Regions from separate parts of the Levilactobacillus zymae genome, predicted to be linked through region 1. Evidence: riboswitches for the same ligand, from Rfam matches in the RefSeq annotation. Region 1 holds a riboswitch; each other region holds the start of a gene.
The links. A riboswitch is a leader RNA that binds a small molecule or an ion and turns the genes downstream of it on or off. The one in region 1 is predicted to bind thiamine pyrophosphate.

Region 1 (7,685 bases):
TCGGTCAACGTGGTCACCTGACCGTGACCCATGACGCTACGAAAGGCCGGCCCGAACGCGCCTTCCTTGGGTGGCGTGTAGGTCAGGTGTTCATGACCCACGTCCGTCTCAAACCCAATCTTGGGATTAGTAGCCAGGTACCGCCCCTTTTGGCCATCACTGGTGCCGTGAACGTACAACCGGTAGTGCCCGTCGGCGGTCTCCTCGTAGCCGTAGTGCACCGGCACCACGTACGTTCCCACATCATCCTGTAACCCCAGTCGCAAAATCTTACAATGGTCGAGCACCCAATTAATGGTCGGGTGATCCAAGTAAAGTTCCTTACGCATGATAACCTCCTGTACTACTATGTATAATGCTAGTTAAGTCCTTGTTCATTATATCTGATTTCGTTACATTAATACGTAATTTTAAGTTAACCAGCATACTAAAACAGGATTACTCCGATAAATAATGGAATAGTCCTGTTTTTTGAAGATTCAATTGTATGCGGGTTTACTTGACGTGGGCATATAACTTCTTAAGTTGTGCAACATCATAAGAAGTTATAGGGTCAGATCCGAAATACATGTGACTTTGATTATCATTATTTAAATCTAAACCTAGCCCATTTTCAATTGCAGATGTAGCCATGTTTACTCGTTCATTATGAGCATAATTGTGTTTATCCATATAAGAACGATTTAATTTAAGATACGATGTACCACCCAAAATGTTTCCAAACACAAATGAATTTGAAAAATCATAGATAGCATCATTCGTTACTACTTTTCGAGTAGTTAATCGTAAATCAGCCTTTTTCTTAGAACTTGCCTTAAATTTAAGAACCCTCTTCGAATTCCATTCCTTAATCGCATCCTTCCAAATACCCTTGTAATGTTTAGAAGTAGAGTCGATGTGATAAGTAATTGTCCGATGGTCAAAGTGTAACTTACTTGAAGCGTTCGCCTGCGTAGTCCCACCAAATGCCAGCATGCCGACGACGACCGCACCAATCATAGCAATCTTCTTAATCAAAGTTTTCTTCATCATGATAATTCCCCTTTAGCAGTTGATACGCTCAATGTAGCATAGTGCCATGACACATTATGGCGTCAGCTGCTAACGGGTGGAATTTTTTTCGAATACAGACGTTTTTTGCGAGTTACTTTCAACGCCTATCCTGGCACCAAAGTATTTGCATATCAACGGATTAAACTACCGCACCGTCAGTCCAGCGCATAGAGCCGCGTAAACCGACTGGTCAGGTAGACCGCCAGACTCAGCAGGGCCAACAATAGCAACGTGGTCCCGCCGATGAAGTCTAACCGTTGGAGCCACGAGTACCCTAGCGTCCCGATCAGCCACCACGCAAAGTTCCAGCCCCAAGCCAAGCGCCGGTGCAGGACGAATACGCTGACCGCCAGAATGGCAAAGAGCGGTGTGAAGACCGCCCCGATGGCGTACAGGAAATTCTGGTAGTAGGCCATGGACACGCCCAAGGCAATCGCCCAGCCGACCACCGTGACCCCGACACCCCACAAATTAACGTGACCGCGGTGCCAGAGATTATTCAGGTTGGTGGCCGCCGAGTACGCGTCCATGAAGGTGGTGGTCACCGTCGAAAAGACGATCACCAGTAACGCCACCAAGCCCCATTGCGACTGCGCCAGCACCGCCGTAAAGTCGGCCTGCCCCGTCAAGACCACGGTGAACAGCCCGATGGCAAACATCGCCACGCTGCCGACAAAGTAACCACCGACGCTGACCCAACTGGCACGCCAGGGCTGGGTCGTTTTTTGCGTATAGTCCCCAATCAGCGGCAACCAGGAGAGGGCCATGGTCACGTTTAATTCGACGGCACTCCCGAAGGTCAATTGGCCGCCAGTGAGCGCGTGAACGTGGCCCTGGGCCATGATGCCACCCATCATCAGGAGCATCCCCACGGCCAGCAAAATCACCACCAGGTTGTTAATCCGAAACAACCACTGGTGGTCCAGTAACAACCAAACGATAATCAAAACCGCCACGATGCTGGCCATTATCAGCGTCGAGCGGTAATGAAACAGGTGCTGGGCGATGCCGTTCATCGCCACTTGGGCGTTAACGATCATCACGGCCGTCCACCCCAACAATTGTAACGCGTTAAGTAACGAGAACAGCCGCACGCCCCAGGGACCAAAGACGCTTTGGGTCACCCCGATGGCGGACTGTTGCCGTAGCGTCGATAGGTAGGCCGCCGGCAACAGGAACAAGCCACAGCCAATCAGGTGACCGACTAGAATCGCCAGCAAGCCCCGTTGCCACCCCAACGGCGCCACCAAAGTCCCTGTCACGATTTCAGCGATCGAGATCGCCGCCCCTAACCACAGTAAAAACAAACTCCGTAAGTGAATCGTCATGTCAGTTAAACCCCTTTATCCCGAAAAAAACGCCACCCGTTGCCGTACGCAAACGAAGTGACGTTTTCTAGTCTGGACACTTTCCTTCGCGAGTGTTAACTCAACAGGTTCAAAGGGATCGGACGGACGTCCATCTCAGCCATGACGGCACCCCTAGTGTTTTTTCGATTTAATTGATTACCTCTCATGATAAGCCGAAACGCCGCGAAACACAACGGCCGCTCTAGGATTCACCTTGAAAGACCTGACCTGGCGCTTCCGGGCCAGCCAGAAATGGGCTGGAACGGAGTGGGCACGGCTTCAAGCCCACAAATCAGGTCTTGAAGACCGGCCTTTGTCTAGGCCAGCGAAGAACACCGGCCAACACAAATTTCACTCCTGAGCCCATTTCTGGCTGCCCCTCCAGCTCGTACTAGTCATAATGGCCTCTTTTTACTGAACCATCAACGGATGGACACCCATTCTGAGTCACTAGTATACATCTTGGGTATGACACTTTACCTGTAAGTTCAAGCCATTGCCAACAGCTATTGCTTTTGCCGCGCCATGCGCCGGGCTAACCCGTTTTGGGTGGCCTGCACGGCTAACGGATCACTAAAGTCGATGCGCTTGAGCCGCGCGTACCGCCGCAGGTAGAATAACCAGGTACAACCGGTAAAGAAGAGCAGGAAGCCGAAGAGCATCCCGATTTCCGGCCAGGCCGTGTTCCCGGTCATCAACGTTTGCCGTAACCCCTCGACGCTGTAAGACATGGGGAGCCACGGGTGAATGGTTTCAAAGAAGTGGTTGGACAACTGGATCGGGTAGGTCCCCGCCGACGCGCCCAATTGCAGGACCAAGAGGACCATGCTGAAGAACGAGCCGGCCTTACCGAAGACCAGGTTCAACCAGGCCACGATGGTCATGAACGTGGCCGCCGCTAAGAGTAAGACAATCAGCGTGGCAAACGGGTGAATCGGCCGTAAGCCGTCAATGACCATCATCAACGTAAACATGATGCCGGTCTCTAATAAGACGAAGAGACCCCAGATGCTGGCCTTGCTGGCCCACCACTGAATCCCCGACTTCGGGAACCGGCGGGGCGTGTAGAGATCAAACATCATGTTCAACGCTAAGGCGCCCACGAACAGGGACACGCACATCATGTACGGCGCCATCCCGGTCCCGTTGTTCGGCACGTCGTCCTTATCGGTATGGGTCGTGGTCACGGGCTTAGCCACCTGCGCGTAGGTCAACTTCGACGGGTTCAGCTGCCCCTTATCAGCCGCCGACCCCAGCTTGGTCGCCAATTGTTGGTTCCCCGCCTGGACCTGGCCGCCGGCTTGTGCCGCTTGGCCCGCGCCGCTTGCCAGTTGCTTAGCACCGGTTGCGGCTTGCCCCGTCCCGGTGGCCAGCTGGTTGGCCCCACTGGTCAACTGACTGCCATTGGTGGCCAGTCGGCCTAAGCCCGTGGCGACCTGTTGACTGCCGTTAGCGAGTTGTGAGACCCCGCTGGTCAGACTCGGCAGCTGCGTTTGCATCTGTTGCAGGCCACTCGCCACCTGGCCAGCACCGCTGGTCAACTGAGCACCCTTTTGGCTCAGCTGGCCGGTCCCGGTCGTGAGTTGTTGGGTCCCGCTAGCCACCTGATCAGCGCCGCTAGCGAGTTGTTGGCTCTTTTGGTTCAGCGCCGTGGCCCCGGTCGTTACGGTCTGGAACCCACTAGTCAGTTGCTGGCCGCTGGTGGTCAACTTGGCCGTGCCGCCCGCTAGGCTCCGGGCCCCGCTGGCCAATTGATCGACTCCCGTGGTGAGACTCGGGAGCGCCGCATTGACCTGCGTTAAGCCCGTGGCCAACTGATCTGAACTGGTGGCCGCCGTTTGCAGGCCCCCGGTCAACGCCTGCGAGCCACTGGCCAGCTTCCCGACGGTCGCCGCTAGCTGGTCCTGTTGGCTTCCGGCCGCCGCCAACGCCTTGGTAGCCGCCGGATTGGTCGTAGTGGCGGTAGCGTCACTGATGGCCGAACTCAGGCTGCCCAACGCTGCGGTGATGGCCGTGGTATTGGCCGACTTATCGACGGTGGCCAGCACGGCGGCCTTCTGCGCGCCGGTGAGCTTCTGGGCGTCGGCCGTCGCGGCCACGTCCTGGTGTAACGAACCGCTGGCCTTGACCGCCGTTTCGAGCTGGCCCAACGCGGTCTTCACGCCGGTCATCCCGTTAGCGCCGGCTTGTTGCTTGGCCGCCGCAATGGCCTTGGTGGCCGCGGCGGTGCTGGTCGTGCTTTGACTCAGCTGCTTTTGGAGGGCCTGCAGGTTACTGGTCAACGTCGCGCTATTAGTACTCAACGTCTTTAACCCGCTATTGAGACTCGTGGCCCCCGTGGCCAGCTTGGTGGTCGACTCGTTCAGCGTGCCGGTTTTCGACTGGAGCTGCGCGACGCCCTGGTTCAACTTGGTGGCACCGCTATTGACACTGCCGACCCCGTTGACGTAGGTGGTCAGGCCCTGGCCAAACTGGTTGGTCCCAGACGCTAGCTTAGCGGTCCCCTGGCCGAATTGCTGGGTCCCACTGGCCACCTGCTGGGCACCCCGGTTAACCTTGGTGGCGCCGGTATTGACTTGTTGCGCCCCGGCCACGTAGCTGGTGACCCCACTGTTTAGGCTCTGGGCCCCTTGGCTCAATCGCGTGACCCCGGACGCCAACTGGTTACTCTTAGCCAGCAGTTGGTCTAAGCCACTCACGACTTTCTGGTTGCCCGCCTGTAGCTCGTCGACCCCGGCGATGTATTTGTTCAAACCCGTGGTCAGCGTCTGACTCCCGTTTTGCAGCTTCAACGAACTGCTGGCTAAGGTGTTCAGGTTAGTGGCGATCTTCTGATTGGCCGCCTGTAATTTCCGACTACCGGTCGCCAACTTTTGGTTCCCTTTCGCGGCCGTGCCCATCCCCGTGTCCAGCTGCTTGATGGCCCCAAACATGGTCTTGGCGTACAACTTGGTCACCTGATTGGCGACGTTGGCCCGAATCGTACTCATCGCCGACTCGGACATCTTGCTGGCGATGAAACTCTGGCCGGCACTGGTATCGTAGTGCAGATTCATGGTCTGGGGCTTTTGGTCCAGCAGCGTGGTCGCGTTCTGAGAAAAGTTCTGCGGAATCGTCAGCACCATATAGACTTTTCCCTGCTTTAACCGTGCGTGTGCTTGACTGGCCGGCATCGCCTCGAAGTCGAGGGCCTTAGAATCCTTCAAATTTTGCGTTAAATTTCGGCCCACACTGAGGCGCTTGCCCTGATAGGTCACGGGCTGGTCCTGATTGACCACCGCGACCGGCAAGTCGCCCGTCTTCCCGTACGGATCCCACATGGATTTCAAGAAGGTCACCGCGTAGATCGACGGAATGAACATGATGACGCACAGGACGATGACCATGAACTTGTGTTGCCGCAGATAACCCCATTCCGCTTTAAACATTGCATTACTCCCTTTATGCCGATTTTTGATTAATTGAGTGATTGTTTAACCTTCGAGCGAGCCGCCGCTGATTGCTGATTTCCTGAGCCTTCAACGACGACCAACTATGCTATAGTAGGGGCAAGAATACGCGGTCCCCAACCATGCACGAGTTACTATAATCGGTTGCGCACCGCCTGCCCACATCAAAAACGCCAAGGTTGGGGTATAAACCCCAGATTGACTAAAATTGGGGTGTAACTTAAAGGAGATTAATGATGATGACGACGACGGATAAACGCGTTTTACGCACACAACGGGCGTTAACTCAGGCCTTAGAGGATTTAGCGATTCACCATGATTATCAGGATATTACCGTAACTAACCTCACCAAGGCCGCCGGCATCAACCGTAAGACCTTCTACCTGCATTACAATTCCATCGACGACCTAGTCAACCAATTCGCCGACCAAATCACCCACCAGCTAGCCGCCATCATCCATCAGCACCCCATTAAAACGGTCTACCAACACCCCGGTCTCCTGTTAGACGACTTTGTCGACTTCGCCGAGGCGCACTCCGCGGCGGTCAAACGCCTGTTATTCTCCGACGACTACAGCCGGTTTGCCAACCGCATCGAACGCCAACTGACCCAGGTCCTGGCCGATGCGATTCGGGACTCCTACCCGCTCAATCGGCAAGACGCGCTGATTGCCGCACACTTTTTGATCCACAATACGTTATCGCTCTTCAGTTATTTTTCGACTCAGGCCACCGGCGGTAAAATCGACCGGACCGTGTTCAAGCAGTACGTCGAGCGCCTGAACATGACCGGGGTCAGTACCTTCTTCAAGTAACCCCGGTGACGGCTCCCCCTATTTAACTTGGTTACCGCTAAAATCTCAATCGTTCACCCCTCAAAACACTCAGCTAGTTAACCGCACTAAAAAAACTGGCCCGCCCCTCCGCTAAATGGAAGGACGGACCAGTTTTTAGCTAATGAGTATTGCAGTTACTTAAGAATTTCGCAGAATTCGATGGTTTCGTGGTTGGGGCCCAGGATGTTGAAGAAGCGAATCCCCTTGTCCCAGAACGTCGGAATCGATTGAATCTCGTCGTTGACCAGGTCTAAGCCCTGTTCCTTAGCGGCGGCAAAGGCTTTGTCAACGTCGGTGGTGTTCAAAGAAATATGGTTAATGGCGCCGGCTTGCGGATTGGTCGGGTCGCCTTCCCAGGTTTCGATGATCAGGTTGCCAAACTTCATGAAGGCACAGCGGTTATCCCCGTTGGGAAAGAGACCCGCCTGTTCGAACCCGATACCCTTGTAAAACGCAATCGTTTTGTCTAAATCCGCGGAGGGAATCCCCACGTGTTGAATGCCAGTAAAGTAATCTTGAATTGCCATCATTAATCCTCCTTGACGGGAACGTCACGTCCCACGTCCAATGCCTGATGTTTCAACTTAGGAAAGACCCGCTTGTCGGCAATCCCCGTAATTCCGCCTTGCGCGACGAAGGCAAACAGGGTCCCTAACCCGAAGTTGGTAAATTGTTTGGTGAGCAGTAGTGCGATGATGGCCATGATGGTCGGCGGAATGTAGGACGCCCACATGGCTTTGGCCGCTTGGCCCTTAAAGTACCGAAAGCGTAGGATTTGCATGAGATCGTCAGCCGGATGCAAGACCAGGTTGACTCGCTGATAAATGGAAATGGCAATCGCAATCAACGCCACCCCCAGGAAGTTCAACGCCACGTAGAGGAGATCCATCCCCCAACCGTGCGCCACCGGAAACCCGGTAAACACCGCTGGATACTTCCCCAAGAAGAAATCCTCGAAGAATTGGATCAGCGCGGAGAACGGCACCATGAAGACCATG
Region 2 (7,685 bases), 2.0 Mb from region 1:
CCAGCCAGCTGCGGTTGACGAGATCCGCTAGGGTGCCCACAAGGACCAACGGAAAGATCAGCCGTAACGCCGTCAAGAGTACCCGGACCTGTTGATTTTTTCGCCACCGAACTTCCCCCGCAATCATCCATTGACCGAGCTGGCTTACTGGTTCACGCATACGCTGTCCCCCCAATTCCCCCCAATAGTACGGCACCACGGGCAAGCAACTCACCACTTAAGGGTTAGTTCGGTTACTCCGCGAACGCCGCTAGCCACGCCGCAATCTGGTCTAAAACGACCGGGGACGCATTGGTCCGTGTCGTGCATTGGTCGGCTTCCGCGAGAATCTCGGGGGCGGCGTTCGCCACCGCAATGCCTTGACCCGCCCACTGCAATAATGCCAGATCGTTACCAGAATCGCCGAAAGCTGCCACTTGGGTGCTCGAAATCTGCCAGTCACGTGCCAAGGCTTGCACCGCGGTGGCCTTATTAACGCCCGGTAACGACACGTTAAAGCCTCCCAAGCCGCTACTAGTCGCCGTTAGTTGTGGTGCAAATCGGTGGTTAAAGGCTGCCACCTGCGGGCGCACGTCGGTCCGGTGCCAGGTGACATCCAATTTCAAGATAGGGGCTGTCACCTGCGTTAGGTGCGCAACGTGCGTCAAACTGGGATAAAAGGCTTGTGATGCCCGAAACCGAGCACTCGTCACCGGTAACTCCGTGTACGCGCGGTCCGCCCCACAACTAATTAAGAAATTATCCGCCAAGCGCGGATCCCGCTGAATCCAGGTGATGGCTGTGCGCACTAACGGGGTTGGAATCACCTGTGTCTGTAAGACCTCACCGCGCCCAGTCACCGTTAACGCGCCATCTTCGACCACGTAGGTCAGCTCATGAACCGCTGCTAAGTCGCCGAACAACTCAACCACGTGATCGAGCGGGTCGCCGGTCGCGACGACAAAGTGACTGTCGTGCTGGGCCAACTTCCGTAAGAGTCGATCTAAGCGCGCGTGGTCGTAAGTGCCCCGGGGGTCCAAGAAGGTGCCGTCTAAGTCCGTCGCAATGAGTCGTGGTAGCATGTTTTTCAATCCTCCTGATCAATCGTGAAAGTACTTTCAGCATACCGATTTACTTCGGGTGACGCAACGCTCAGCTCTCGTGCGACGCAAAAAGGCCGCCCCGTCCCTGCGGACGACGCGGCCTTATTTAAACGTTTAATTAGTCATACTGCTCGATTGGTACGCGTGATTCATCAAAGAACGGGTTTCCGTAAATTCGTTTTCGTCGTGGAGGACCACCGTGATCACCCGGTGTTTACCAGTCTTCTGGCCAGTCCCCACAAAACAGTAGCCTGCCAGTGGCGTGTACCCGGTCTTCAAGCCATCGACGTTTAGCGATGCCTGGTAGTACTTTCGACCAGATAGCAGGTTGTTGTAATTATATAACGACTGCCCGTCAACGGTTTTAGACCCAATCTTCCCGTCGGTCACCACGCGCGGATAATCGTTGATCAGGTGCCGGGCGATCGTCGCCACGTCCTTAGGCGACACTTGATTAGCGTTAGCGGAACCGTAATTATACCCGAAAGCCTTCAAGTCGCTGTTTTCCAACCCGGACGCCGAGACAAAGCTGGTGTGCGTTAACCCCCAACTCTTGGCCTGGGCATTCATCTGCTGGATGAACTTGGCATTACTGCCGGCAACCCATTTTCCTAGAGCAATCGCCGCGTTGTTCGACGAATCCAGATAGGCAGCATAGTAGAGGTCTTTGACCGTATACTTATGACCACTCTTAAACTTAAAGCCACCGCACGCGGCATCGTTTCCCATGGCAATCAGCCCCTTGCTGCTGGTATTGACCACGTCGTTCCAGCTTCCCGAACTGCTATTAACCTTTTTGAGGGTCAAATAGAGGGTCATAATCTTGGAGACCGAGGCAATCGGTCGGGCCGTGTTGGCCGCTTTAGACCAGACCACTTTCCCGGTGCTGGCGTCCATAGCCACGGCCCCCTTAGCGTACTTCAGACCAAACGGGGCGGTTCCCTTGGTCAGATAGCCGTGCCAAATCCAGCCCTTGACAGAACCCGCCTTATTAGCCACGTACAGGTAAATGCCCTTCGAATTACCGTGCTTGAGGGTTGCTTGCTTGGTGGCGTACCAGGTGGTGTTGGGGTAGGTCTTCAGATTAGCCACCTTACGTGAATGGCTCTGATTGTACAATGCCCCGCTCGTGTTTTTCTTGTGGTAGGCTGTTTTAGCGATACTCTTGGACGACACCGTCGTATGCGTAGCCGCGTGAGCCGACTGAGGGTGGGTTAACCCAACTCCCATGGTCATGGTGACCACAAAGGCCAACGTCCCTAACTTTAACTTACCAATTGTCATGTCATAAGTCCCTTCTGATTCAAATAAGTTGTTTCTAATTTAGCATGGCTAGCTAGTTAAAAACACCGGTCAGCGGGCTTTGTAATCCGGCTGTTGTGTCTGTCATCTCCCTGTAATCCACCACTTGGCGGTCCTAAGATGGTCGCGCTCACAGCTCGATTCCCGCTTTTAAGGCATCAGGTTACCGTTCACCCGTTCTGCCCTACTAGCCTAACTAGTCCAGGGGCTCACTGGCTGGTGCAATAAAATTTAATCTTTTACTCAGTTGAATCCACGAGCTGTCTCGTGATTGGTCCGGACCATTTGGCGGTCACACTGTTGTTTGCCCGGACCATTCCCGGACTCAACAGCTAAAGCCTTAGATACGATTGTCACCCGTTAGCGGTTGCATTTTATCAACAGAATGGTTACGCTAAGAGTAATTTAAATCCGACTGGGGTGCCCGTATGGCTGAGATTAAACCCATTGAACCTGCTCTGGATAATTCCAGCGAAGGGACGGTGACTTATCAAGCAATTGGCCCCCACTATCAATTTAGTGGGGCCTTTTTACATTCGGGAACTCCTGCGGCAAATTTGAGGAGGAGACAGATTTATGGCACGTTGGCACGTTAAAGAGATTATTCTAGTCACAATTTTAGCAATTTTTATGGGGGTGATTTTCTGGGTCACCGGTCCACTCTACACCCTCTTGGGCGCCGCCTTAGCTCCCTTAGGACTCCAACCCATGGCTAACGACCTACTCTTAGGGCTCTGGTGCATGGCCGGTCCCTTAGCCGGCTTCATCATTCGCATCCCCGGTGCCGCAACCTTAGGCGAGTTTCTGGGCTCCGTCGTCGAAATGTTTCTGGGCAACATGTGGGGCGCAACAACCCTAATCTCCGGAATTGTTCAGGGAATTGGTTCCGAATTAGGGTTTGCCTTCACGGGTTACAAACACTACAATTGGCTGACGTTAGTGCTTAGTGCCCTGACCACCACGCTGGTGACCTTTGGGTGGGACTTTTTCCGCAATGGCTACAACAAGTATCAACTCGGCTTTATGCTCCTCCTACTCATGACACGGTTTATTTCCGTCTTTATCTTCGGGGGTGTGTTAACCAAGCTCATCACTAATCTGTTGAACCGAGCTCACATTCTAGCACCACGCGCAAAAGCTTAACTATTGGAGGAACCTATTTGGCGACCATTACCATTCAAAACTTAACGTACGCCCCGACGCACCAATCTCCGGTCTTACGGGATCTCACGGCCACCTTTACGGGCGGTCGTTTTTCCCTTCTAACCGGACCGTCGGGGAGTGGCAAGACCACCTTATTACGCTTGATGGCCGGCCTCACCCCATTACCGGCTGGTGCCACCATCACCTTTGACGGTCAGCCCTTGACCGCCCGGTCCCCGCGTCAGCGGTCCCGGACCGTGGCACTACTCTTTCAGGAGCCCAGCACCCAGTTCACCATGGACACCGTGGCTAACGAGTTGCGGTTTGCCCTGGAGAATCAACAGGTCGCTCCCAACGAGATGCCCCGTAAAATGACGGCGGCCCTAGATTTTGTCGGCATTCCCGATTTGCGCGACCGACAACTGATGCAACTTTCCGGAGGTGAGCAGCAAAAGGTCGCCTTGGCGATTATCGTGGCCATGGATAGCGACGTCATCTTACTCGACGAACCCTTTGCCAGCATCGATCCCGCCACCCGCCAGACCTTATTAGATCGCCTAGTACAATTGTGCCGTCAACGGGGAAAAACCATCATTTTGGCCGATCACGATTTGAGTGGCTACGCCCGGTGGATCGACCACTTAACGGTTCTTAACGCCGGTCAGCTCACTACCTTATCTGCAACTGCTACCCAGGCGCGTTTAGCAGCCTTCACCCCGGAACGCTTACAATTGACCCACGTTCAGATCCCGGCGACTAACGCTACGGCCGACCTGCAGGGCCACCACTTTGGTCTGGCTCCTCACGACCGTGTTTTAGTACGCCCCCAATCCCTGGCTCTCATGGCGCATAAGTTCACCTTGATTACAGGACCGAACGGTAGTGGGAAATCTACCTTCTTTCGCGCCTTGGTTCGACTAAGCCCCTACCAGGGACGCTTAACCTACCAAGGACGTGACATTCTCCGACTCCGCCGGCGGGCCTACGCCCGTCACGTGAGCCTGATGTTTCAATCAGCCACGGCGCAATTTCTCAACGTTACGGTTGCCGAAGAACTAGCCCTGTCGCAAAAATACGGAAACACCGCCTACTTCACTCCCGAACGGGTCCGAGCGGCCTTAGACCAGTTGCATCTCGCCGGTCGCGACGATCAGATTATCTATTCCCTAAGTAGTGGTCAACAAAAGAAACTGCAATTACTTTGTCTGTTGATAATGGCCCCAAATGTGCTCCTGCTCGACGAACCTTTAAAGGGACTCGACTTGCAGTCCGTGCACGCAGCGTTGACACTGCTAACCACCACCCAGCAGGATCTCAACTTGACCCTAGTGATGATTAGTCATCAACTGAGTGGTCTCAATGACTATGTCGATTACCACTTGGCATTAACCCACCAACAATTTGTTTATCAGGAGGCGACACCGTGAATCCCACGTTAAAATTAGCCACGATTGTGTTAATCGCCCTTGAGATTTCGTTCACTCAGGTCTGGTCGGTCAACGTCTGCCTAATCATCGTGGGCTTGGCCATTCTGTTGGGGACCCACGTACGTCTGCGGACACTGCTGTGGTTGACCATCGTCCCGCTCTTCTTCGCCAGTTCCCTGGTCTGGTCGCTGATGCTTCGGGGGAATGCCACCAATCACTTCTTGCTGGTGCTGTTTACCCGGACGTTTGTGTACGTCTACCTCGGCGCGACCTTTACCCAGACCACGACCACGCTTGAACTAACACGGTCGTTGGAGCAAAACGCCAAGCTTCCCTCAAAGTTCGCCTACGGGTTCCTGGCTGCCTTTAATCTCTTCCCCAAGATTCGCGCGGAAGTCGCCACCGTGCGAGCCGCCGCATTGATGCGCGGTCAAGTGCTGCACGTCTGGTCCCCACAGCTGTATTTTAAGGTCATTTTGACCGCCATGACTTGGTCCGAACAACTGGCCGACGCCATGACCTCACACGGCTACGTCGAGGGGGCACCACGAACCTACGCCGTGACGGTGCCCCTGCATCTTAAGGATTGGCTCTACTTCATCGGCAGTCTGATCTTGGTCCAAATCGGTCTCGTGATTGGTCTCCCCTAACTTGAAAGGAGTTTTTGATGTTTACCGCTGCCGCTCATACCGCCACGCTGACTGCCCAATTAGCTCTCGCCAACCGGGTAGCCACCCCAGAAAATACCCCGGATCTGCTGGCTGCTTTCCAAAAGAGTAGCTGGTACGAGCTTAACTTTTGGCAAATGGCGTTGGATCACGAAGATTGGCACGGCTAAGCTAACCTAGCGGGGCGTTCGATTGTTCAAGTTCACCGGGGTGCCTTATAATGGGGTTACACCGATATAGAAAGTGGTGAGTCCGTTGAAAAACTTGCGGCAATTATCCTTCTTAGAATTATTTGGCTTCTTAGCACTGCTCCTAGGGCTGGTGATCGCGGGCTACGCACTGTTCCATAATCCCGGAACGGTGACCAGCGGCGATGACATGTTTGGCGGTGCCGTGGTCTTAACCTTAGCAGCAGCATTCCTGCACCGTCGCTCGCTGGGGCTCCGCTTAAGTTTGATTGGTCTCAGCGCCCTTGGGTTGGGTTACTTCGTGTTCAGCCACACCCACGCCTGGCTGTGGACCATCGTTTTGACCCTGGTGGCAGCAGCGTTTCTAATTTTCTGCGTTGGCTTGCGCCACGATGTCCGTCAAAACCACAGCCATTGGCCACAATTTTAATAATCACCTAACTAACTGTGCCGAACCGGTCACAGTTTTTTTATGCCAAAAGAAAACAGGCCAACCGAAGTTGACCTGCTTCCCTGCTTGATAAACTACAAAAGACTGTAGTCATGTAATCATTATGATTACCGATATTTAGAGAAAACCCTACCGGTATTCCCGGTTCCAGATTAGTCCGCGTGATGCTGATGCGGCACAACCCGCGCATACGGCGGGTGACTTGGCCGGGATTGCGTCTGCAATTGTGTGGTAGACTCCTTGCCCATCAAAAACCATGACAGGCTGCTGACAACGGCCAACATCACAATGGCGACTCCCAGGCCGGTAATTACCCGTTTTAAATTCATGTTGCCACCTCATTTACCTCTTGTGTCGGGTTAAAAGCTAGAGTCTAGCTTAACTGCCGAATATCACAAAACGGTGACAGAACATCGAAAATCTGCTAACAGTTTCATCACTGTACGTTAACGGGGAATTGTCATATTGTGTTTTAGTTTACGCAATTTTACCGCAATCATCAAGTCTAAATCAAAAGTTTTGCTGTTTAGGGGACTTATTACGCCCCTTTGGCCAAACTTTAGTATAATGAAGTTTGAATAGCAAGTAGGATTATCATTTGGAGGGATTATGAATGAGTCAAGAATTAAGTAGTCTGGCTGAAGCAATCATCGCCTACCAAAAGAAATACGATAAGACTGACGGTGAGATGGCTTACGGCTCTCGCCTCACGGTTGAGAAGTTCCACGCCATCAAGACCGGTGAACTGCAACCCAATAGTGACGAACAAAGCGCACTGCAAAGTTTAATCGCTAAGAAACCCATGTAAGCGTTAAGTAAAGGGGCCCGGAAATAACTTCCGGCCCCCTTTTTTGATTAATGTGTTGTTTGGGCGGCCCAAGCCCGTTGATACGCCTGCGCCGTTGAGACATCAAATGCCACCAACCGCACCGTCACGTCTGGATGGACGGCCAACCAAGTAGCAATCGTGTGCGTGGCCACCCGGGCCGCCGCATCTAGCGGGTAACCGTAGACCCCCGTACTGATTGACGGGAAGTCCACACTGCGGCAGCCTTGTTGGGCGGCCAACGCCAAACTGTGCCGATACGAATTGGCCAGTAAGCGTGCTTCGCCCCGCGTGCCACCGTGCCACACCGGACCAGGCGTATGAATAACCCACTTCGCCGGTAACCGAAAACCGGGCGTGATCTTGGCCTCGCCGGTTGCACAGCCGTTGAGGGGCACACAGGCCGCAAAGAGCTCGGGCCCCGCCGCGCGATGGATAGCTCCGTCGACGCCGCCCCCGCCTAACAGCGTGGTGTTGGCGGCGTTAACGATGGCATCAACGTGGCTGTGCGTAATGTCGCCTTGAATCACTTGAAACTTTGCCATCATTTCACTCCTTTGACCACGGCCACCACCAACGACGCGGTTTAGTCGCCGTT
Region 3 (7,685 bases), 2.2 Mb from region 1:
GTTGGTCTGTAACTGACCACTGCTCCCATCGGTCACCCCGCTGACCGTTAATTTCTTGGTCATCACGGTCGGAATGTTGTGCTTATCCATGGCCGTTAGGGAAACCTTAACCGTCTTGCCCACCAGCCGATAAGGATGTTGCTTATTGAATTTCTTGGCGAAATCCTTCGACAACATCACTTCACCGGTCTTGGGGGTGTGACCCTTCTTGACGCTCTTGGCCAACATCTGGTCGGTGACCGTTTGGACGATCTGCGCCGTCGAACTGGTACCGTTACGTTGGACCTGGGCCCCCTGAGTGTAGAAGCCCAGTTGGACCTTCTTGACGTGGTCGAGCCGCTTTAAGCGCTGCACGTCGGCGGTCTTCATCTCAACTTTCTTAGGGTTCTCACTGGTGGTCTTCTGGGCCACCTGAACGGCGGTAGGCTTAATCTGCGAATAGATTTCGTGATTAATGTAGCCCTTGACCCCGCGACCTAAGCCCAGCATCAGAATCACACTGAAAATCCCGATGGACGCCCCGAAGATGATCAACAGGTTGCGCCCCAAGTTATAGCGCATATGTTGTAAGGCCATGCGGACCATCGCCAGAAAGCCCAGGTGCTTCGCGGGCATCTCGGCATGGTCGTTAACCGGAAACGGGTCTTTCAGGTTCTCGTCGCGGTCGATGACCCCATCGGCCATGTGCACGATCCGCGTCCCGTGGTCGGCAACCTCTTGCGAATGGGTCACACAGATCACCAGTTTGCCGCTGGCCGCGATGTCGTCCATCAACGCCAGGATTTCCTGGGTGTTCTGCGAATCCAGTGCCCCGGTAGGCTCATCAGCGATGATGATGTCGGGGTCCGAAGCCAAGGCCCGCGCAATGGCGACCCGTTGCTTCTGCCCCCCCGAAAGTTGGTTGGGGTGCTTATGGCGGTGTTCCTTTAACCCCACCTGATCCAACAACTCGGTGGCCCGCTCGCGTTGCTCCTTGCGGCTGAGCTTGGTCATCTGTAGCGATACCATCACGTTGTCCAGGATGCTGAGGTGGCTAATCAGGTTAAAGTTCTGGAAGATAAACCCAATCGTTTGCCGCCGGAAAGTGTCCAGTTGCTTCACGGACGCGTGACGCAGCGACTCACCGTTCAGCAGGACGTCGCCCTCGTACTGGGCGTCCAACCCACCGATGATGTTCATCAGCGTGGTCTTCCCACCCCCGGACTCGCCCAAGATCGACACAAACTCGCCGCGGTCGAACTTCAGGCTGATTCCCTTTAAGACGGGAAAGGGTGTTTTATTCATGTAGTAAGACTTGTGAATATCTTTTAGCTCTAAAAAGCTCATAGGTACAGGTAACCCCCCTTTAATTCAGTAATATCCTGAACGATAACCTATTTCGGGCTAAAACGCAATTATTTTGCCGGTTTGGTGAACGCCGCGCGCATGGCGCGAATCGCGGTCTGGGGCTGGTCGTGGCGGGTCAAAAGCGTGATCACCGCCACACCGGCCGCCCCGGTCTGAGCGATGGCCGGTAACGACTCGAGGGTCACCCCGCCGATGGCCACTACTGGGACCTTGGACTGGGCCACCAGTTGAGCCAGACCGGCCGTCCCAATCACGGGATCGGCATCGTCCTTGGAGACCGTCGGGTAGATGGGACCACTCCCCAAATAAGCAATCCCGTCGATCTGGTTAGCCGCAGCGACCTCGGCCGCCGTCGAACACGACAATCCCACGAACATCTGGCGGTCGTCGGTGGCCGCCAAGACTTGTTGAATGCGCTCGTCGCTCTGACCCACGTGAATGCCATCGGCGTTTAGCTGCAGCGCCATCTCGACGTCATCGTCGACGATGAACGGCACGTTGGCCGCCCGGCACTGATCGCGCAGGTCGCGGCCTAGCGTCAGCCGTTGTTCGGGCGTCAGCGTGCTGGCCCCCTTGTCGCGAAACTGGTAGGCCGTGATACCGGCCGCCAGCATGGTGGCCAACACGTCGCGTAAATCTCGGCCGGGCACGTCTTGACTGCCCGCCACAAAGTAGGCCCGGAGCAAGCCGGGTTCAAAAGTTACTGACATTATAGCGTTCCCCCTTGATTGTAAGCCCAATGGTTCAGCGGTCCGTGGCCGTGGCCAACCTCGATGGGGTGGGCGATGGCCGCGGTGACGTAATCCTTACCCAAGCGAATCGCCGTCTCGAAGTCGGCGCCCTTCGCTAGCTCGGCCGTGATGCACGACGACAGGGTGTCGCCCGTGCCGTGGGTCCGCACCGTGTCGATCCGTGGGGCACTCAGCCAAAACGACCGACCGTCTTCAAGCAGGACAAAGTCACTGGCCTGATCCGGCGTGGTCTCGTGACCGCCCTTGATGATCACGTTCTTGGCCCCTAAGTTCTGTAGCTCAACCGCCGCGGCCTCCATCTCTTCTTTGCTATCGAGGGGCAGCCCCGTCAGACGCTGGGCCTCCAGTAGGTTGGGCGTCAAGACGTCGGCTAACGGAATTAATTCGTCACGCACCGTCGCCACGGCGTCGTCGGCGAGTAAGGCCGCGCCGCCCTTGGCAATCATCACGGGATCGACCGTCAACGGGCCGAAATGATAGCGTTTGAGATTCTCCACGACCCCGTGGACGTGTTCGGCGTCGGCCAGCATCCCCGTCTTGCAGGCGCGGATCTGGAAGTCATCGGCCAACGACGCAAACTGCTCGTCGATCAGCCGCTGCGGTAAGGCCAGGAAGTCCTGGACCCCCTTGGTATTTTGCGCCGTCACCGCCACGACCACCGCCGTCCCGAAGACGTGGCGTTCCTGCATGGTCTTAAGATCGGCCATCACCCCGGCGCCCCCACCGCTGTCGGTCCCCGCAATGGTTAGCGTTTGGGGAAATTCATTTGTCATTTGTCTGTCATCCTTTCAGCCTATTCGTAGGCCGCCACCGCCTCAATCTGGGCCACGGTGGTCTGCTGCAAGGCGTCCATTAATTTGATAATAAAGGTGCCGGCTCCCATCTGTGGGTCCGCCTGGGCAACCCGTTGGCCGATGGCCGCAAAGACCAAGTACGCGGTCTGGGCCGCTTCGAAGTAGTCGTCCTCAATCGCACAGAAGGCCGCCACGATACTGGACAGCATGTCGCCGGACCCCACGTACGTCTGGAACAGCGTGGTCCCATTGATAACCTGTACGGTGCGCGTCCCATCGGTAATCACGTCGGTCGGACCGGACAGGATCACCGTACACTTTTGCTTCTTGGCGCAGGTCTCGGCAATCGTGGCTAAATCACCAGTGCCTTGACCGGCATCGATGCCCTTGGCCTGCCAGTCGATCCCGGCTAAGGCCGCAATCTCACCGGCGTTCCCCCGTAGCACGTCCGGCTGAAAGGCCCGAAACAGATCTGCGGCCACCTGTGCCCGGTACTTAACGGCCCCCACCGCTACCGGGTCGACCACCAACGGCTTATGATACCGGTTGGCCAGCTGACCGGTCACCTTGATCTGGTGAACCTGCGGCGTGGTAAAGGCGCCCAGGTTCAAGCAGACCGCCTGCGACATCTGCACCATCTCGTCGGCCTCGTCGACCTCTTCGGACATGATGGGCGACGCGCCAATCGCGTTGATCCCGTTGGCCACGTCTTGAACCGTCACGAAGTTGGAAATGTTGAACACAATCGGATTTTGACGCCGTAAATCGTCCAGTAAACTGATTTTCATGTTGCAAATACCCCCAAAGATAGTTGTGCTAATCCTAGTGTGCCCCGCTCACCCGGCCGAAAAACACCAAAACGGCCACCCATTCGTCAAGTGAACGGGTGGCCGTCGCCAGTCAAACACGTTCCCTTCGCAAGTCTGGACTTGACAGGTTCAAAGGAATTGCGACAAGGTCACATCTCAGCCCGCGTGCGGACACTCCTAGTGTTAGTTATCTTTAGCATAGCATGTTGACGCGTCACGTCAACGATTCTTAGATTAATGGGTGATTCGTTGGGCCGCTTGACCAGTCAGCCGCCAGATCCGGTCCATGGTCTTATCGGACAAGAACCGCCGGGCTAACAGGATTTGACTCCCGGTGCCGGCGTGGTACCGGGTCTTAGGCCGCCGGGCCAGGGCCGCGCGGTCAACCAACCGGGCGATAACTTGCGGTTCGCTGGCGTAGCGCTTGGCCGCCGTCAGAATCGCCGCGGCCATGGTCGCGGTCTTGGCGTACGGTCCGTCACCCGAGGTCTCGTGGAGGTGGGTCGCCGCGATGTCGGCCCATTCGGATTGAATGCTGCCGGGTTCGATGACGGCCACGTGAATGCCGTGGGGCTGGAGTTCTAGCCGTAGCGTGTCCGAGAGACCTTCTAAGGCGAACTTGGACGCCACGTACCAGCTGGCCATGGGTTGCGCCACCTTGCCGTCAATCGACGTGATGTTGATAATCCGGCCGCTGTGTTGCTGCCGCATCATCGGCAGCACCGACTTGATCAGCCGCGCCGCCCCGAAGAGGTTCACGTCGAACTGCCCCAGCGCCTGCTTAATGGGTACGTCCTCTAGCGCGCCCAGCAGGCCGAAGCCCGCGTTATTAACTAAAATGTCGATGCGCCCGGTCTCACTCACAATCCGGTCGACCACTTGTTCCACGCTGTCGGCGTCCGTGACGTCCAACGCCACCGTGGTAATCCCTAAATCGTCTAAATCATTCATGCGGTCGACCCGCCGAGCCCCGGCGTATACCGTGACCCCGTTACGATGTAAATTCCGTGCAATGGCGTTGCCAATTCCCGATGACGCACCCGTCACCAGGGCAACTTTACGATGATGCATGGCCAAGCCCCCTTAAATTTTTCGATACCTGGATGTTGGGAAAGACTAAACGCTTCCGGAACAGTCAGCAACGGGCTGGAACGGAGCGGGCACGGCTTTGAGCCCGAAATTCGGGTCTCAAAGTCCGACCTTTGTCTAAGCCGTCTACTCACTAGTCATGGCTAAATCAGCGGTCTTCCACATAGGTAACTTAATTGTACCCAAAAGCACCCAGACTAGCTATGAAAGCGGCCCCATTTTAATGATTTTTTTAGTCCTGCAGGCGTCCCGCCCCGTCTGGCGGCAATCTTTGGTATAATGGTCAAGATTAATAGGTTTCAACTGTCACTATATAGGAGAAAATCAATGAGAAATTATCAAAAACGCGACGATTACCGGGACAACTACCGCCGGGGCCGCCGCAACGACCACCGGGACACGCCCCAGGTCGAAGTCGAAGAGGGCCAACGTTTTCCGCTGACCATCAAGAAGATGGGGATCAACGGCGAAGGCATCGGCTACTACAAGCGCATGGCCGTCTTCGTGCCCGGCGCGTTGACCGGTGAAGAAGCCGTGGTGGAAGTCACCAGCATCTCTCACCGTTACTTGCGGGCCAAGGTCCACCGGATTCGCAAGGCCAGCCCGTACCGCGTCGAACCGCGCGACAGCTACGCCGATCAGGTCGGTGGCTTCGAGCTCGAACATTTAGCCTACCCGCAACAACTTGAATTCAAGCGCGACATCGTCCGTCAATCGCTGGAACGCTACCACCCTTATGGTTTCAAGGATTACGATGTCCGTCCCACGCTGGGGATGGCCGACCCGTACGCCTACCGTAACAAGGCCCAGTTCCAAGTCCGTCAAGCCGCGGATGGCACGGTCCAAGCCGGCCTATACGCCGAACGCAGTCACGATTTGATCGACCTGCCCACCTGCTCCGTGCAGATGCCCGTCACCATGACCGTGATGCGCGCGTTGGTCAAGATGCTACAAGACTTAGAAGTCCCGATTTACGACGAAGCCCACAACTCCGGCATCGTCAAAACGCTGGTGGTCCGCGCGGCCGCCAACACCGACGACGTTCAGGTCACCTTCATCACCAACTCCAAAAAGCTGCCCCACAAGCACCAACTCCTGTTGCGGATGGCCGACGAGCTGCCCCAAGTGACCTCCGTGATGCAAAACATCAACCCGGGCAAGACGTCATTGGTCTGGGGCGAGGAGACCCAACACCTGGCCGGTGAAGAAACCATCACCGAAAAGCTGGGCGGCCTGGCCTTCAAGCTTTCCGCCCGAGCCTTTCTCCAACTCAACCCGGCCCAGACCGAGGTCTTGTACGACCAGGCGAAGAAGGCCCTGGACCTGCAACCCGGTCAAACCGTGGTCGACGCCTACTCCGGGGTCGGCACCATCGGGCTGTCGTTAGCCGACGTGGCCGCCGAAGTCCGGGGGATGGACGTTATCCCCGAAGCCGTGGCCGACGCCAACGCCAACGCGGCGCTTAACGGGATCACCAACGCCCACTACGAGGTCGGCACCGCCGAAGATCTCCTACCTAAGTGGGCCGTGGCCGGGTTCCGGCCGGACGCCATCGTGGTCGACCCACCCCGCACCGGTCTGGACGGTCACCTGATGGACACCATCTTAGCGATTCACCCGCAAAAGTTGGTCTACATCTCCTGCAACCCCTCGACGCTGGCCAAGGATTTAGATACGTTGACCGACGATTACCGCGTCGACTACATCCAATCCGTCGACATGATGCCGCAAACGGCCCGCTGCGAAGCGGTCGTCAAGTTGTCGCAACGATAGAATAATAGGCAACGCACGGCTTTCGTGGTAGACTTTTATTAACGAATTTTGTTAGAAAGTTGGCTAATCTCATGCAAGATCCTTTTAAGGGCTTTAACGATGACGACAACAATAACAACGGTAACGGCCCTCAAGGACTGCCCTTACCGCCGAATTACGCCACCGTCGTGAACCCGGAAACCGGTAACCTCCGCATCGCGAAAGTTGGGTTCTCATGGACCATGTTTCTGTTCCACCCGATTCCCACGATTTTCCGCGCGGACTGGTATAACTTTTTGTGTATCGTGGGGGTTGAACTTGGCGCCATCATGCTATTTAACATGCTAGTGCCGGCTAATCAACAAGTCACCGCAACCAGCGGTCTGGAACTCGGTATCGCCCTGCTCTGGGGGGCCATCTACAACATGATGTACTACAAGCACCTGTTCAATCAGGGCTTCGTGCCGGCCGACGAGCGCTCGCGCGACCTGCTCACCCGAGCCCACTATTGGAAACCCTAATCTCAGCATTTAACGCTAAGCCGTTCCTGCCAAGGAGCGGCTTTTTAGGTGGGAACTATTCTTCAAGTTTTGCTTAAATGCGTCGTTCAAAATTGATAAACCCTGTGAACCTTGATATGCTAAGGAAAAACTCAGTTACCCGCTTCGCTGACAAGGAGGATCCTACTCATGTTGACCCAACGGACGTCCAGTCTCGTGACCCGCGTTTTTAAAGGTATCATCATTGCCCTCGGCTTTATTCTACCCGGCGTTTCCGGTGGCGTGCTCGCCGCCATCCTGGGACTCTACGAACGCCTGCTGGGCTTCATGGCCCATCCCCGCCAGCGCTGGCGCCAGGACCTGCCGTTCTTTCTACCGGTCGGCATCGGGGGCGTCTTAGGCGTGGCCCTGCTCTCCGCACCGCTAGCCTACCTGCTGACCCACGCGCAAGTCATTGTCTTGTGGGGCTTCGCCGGAGCCATCGTCGGCACCCTTCCCGCCCTTCTCGCGACCGCCACGCAACATTCGCGCCGCGACCTGGTCGATTGGTTGTGGTTCGGGGGCACCCTGTTAGTCGGGGGCCTAGGGCTGTATAACGTCAGCCACCTGGGGACGCTACCCGCCAACTTCATCGGCTTCGTG

Region 2: it holds a riboswitch for thiamine pyrophosphate, as region 1 does, so the genes downstream of both, RI501_RS10390 (ECF transporter S component) here and cytX (putative hydroxymethylpyrimidine transporter CytX) in region 1, are expected to answer to the same signal.
Region 3: it holds a riboswitch for thiamine pyrophosphate, as region 1 does, so the genes downstream of both, thiM (hydroxyethylthiazole kinase) here and cytX (putative hydroxymethylpyrimidine transporter CytX) in region 1, are expected to answer to the same signal.

The regions. Positions count from the first base shown of each region.
Region 1 covers NZ_JAVLAS010000001.1:187,619-195,303, forward strand. Annotated here, with positions in the region: gene RI501_RS00740 (pyridoxamine 5'-phosphate oxidase family protein) at 1-329, opposite strand, end outside; gene RI501_RS00745 (zinc metalloprotease) at 496-1,032, opposite strand; gene cytX (putative hydroxymethylpyrimidine transporter CytX) at 1,209-2,381, opposite strand; TPP riboswitch at 2,446-2,546, opposite strand; gene RI501_RS00755 (YhgE/Pip domain-containing protein) at 2,909-5,830, opposite strand; gene RI501_RS00760 (TetR/AcrR family transcriptional regulator) at 6,091-6,666, shown strand; gene RI501_RS00765 (VOC family protein) at 6,822-7,214, opposite strand; gene RI501_RS00770 (fructose permease) at 7,217-7,685, opposite strand, start outside.
Region 2 covers NZ_JAVLAS010000001.1:2,177,630-2,185,314, forward strand. Annotated here, with positions in the region: gene RI501_RS10375 (PTS transporter subunit EIIC) at 1-160, opposite strand, end outside; gene RI501_RS10380 (HAD-IIB family hydrolase) at 234-1,061, opposite strand; gene RI501_RS10385 (D-alanyl-D-alanine carboxypeptidase family protein) at 1,197-2,366, opposite strand; TPP riboswitch at 2,791-2,882, shown strand; gene RI501_RS10390 (ECF transporter S component) at 2,961-3,527, shown strand; gene RI501_RS10395 (ABC transporter ATP-binding protein) at 3,545-4,954, shown strand; gene RI501_RS10400 (energy-coupling factor transporter transmembrane component T family protein) at 4,951-5,604, shown strand; gene RI501_RS10405 (hypothetical protein) at 5,622-5,792, shown strand; gene RI501_RS10410 (hypothetical protein) at 5,869-6,240, shown strand; gene RI501_RS10415 (hypothetical protein) at 6,414-6,590, opposite strand; gene RI501_RS10420 (LBP_cg2779 family protein) at 6,875-7,069, shown strand; gene RI501_RS10425 (O-acetyl-ADP-ribose deacetylase) at 7,117-7,632, opposite strand; gene RI501_RS10430 (zinc ribbon domain-containing protein) at 7,637-7,685, opposite strand, start outside.
Region 3 covers NZ_JAVLAS010000001.1:2,401,248-2,408,932, forward strand. Annotated here, with positions in the region: gene RI501_RS11460 (ABC transporter ATP-binding protein/permease) at 1-1,326, opposite strand, end outside; gene thiE (thiamine phosphate synthase) at 1,395-2,057, opposite strand; gene thiD (bifunctional hydroxymethylpyrimidine kinase/phosphomethylpyrimidine kinase) at 2,057-2,872, opposite strand; gene thiM (hydroxyethylthiazole kinase) at 2,893-3,681, opposite strand; TPP riboswitch at 3,786-3,891, opposite strand; gene RI501_RS11480 (oxidoreductase) at 3,937-4,773, opposite strand; gene rlmD (23S rRNA (uracil(1939)-C(5))-methyltransferase RlmD) at 5,119-6,564, shown strand; gene RI501_RS11490 (DUF2628 domain-containing protein) at 6,636-7,064, shown strand; gene RI501_RS11495 (DUF368 domain-containing protein) at 7,233-7,685, shown strand, end outside.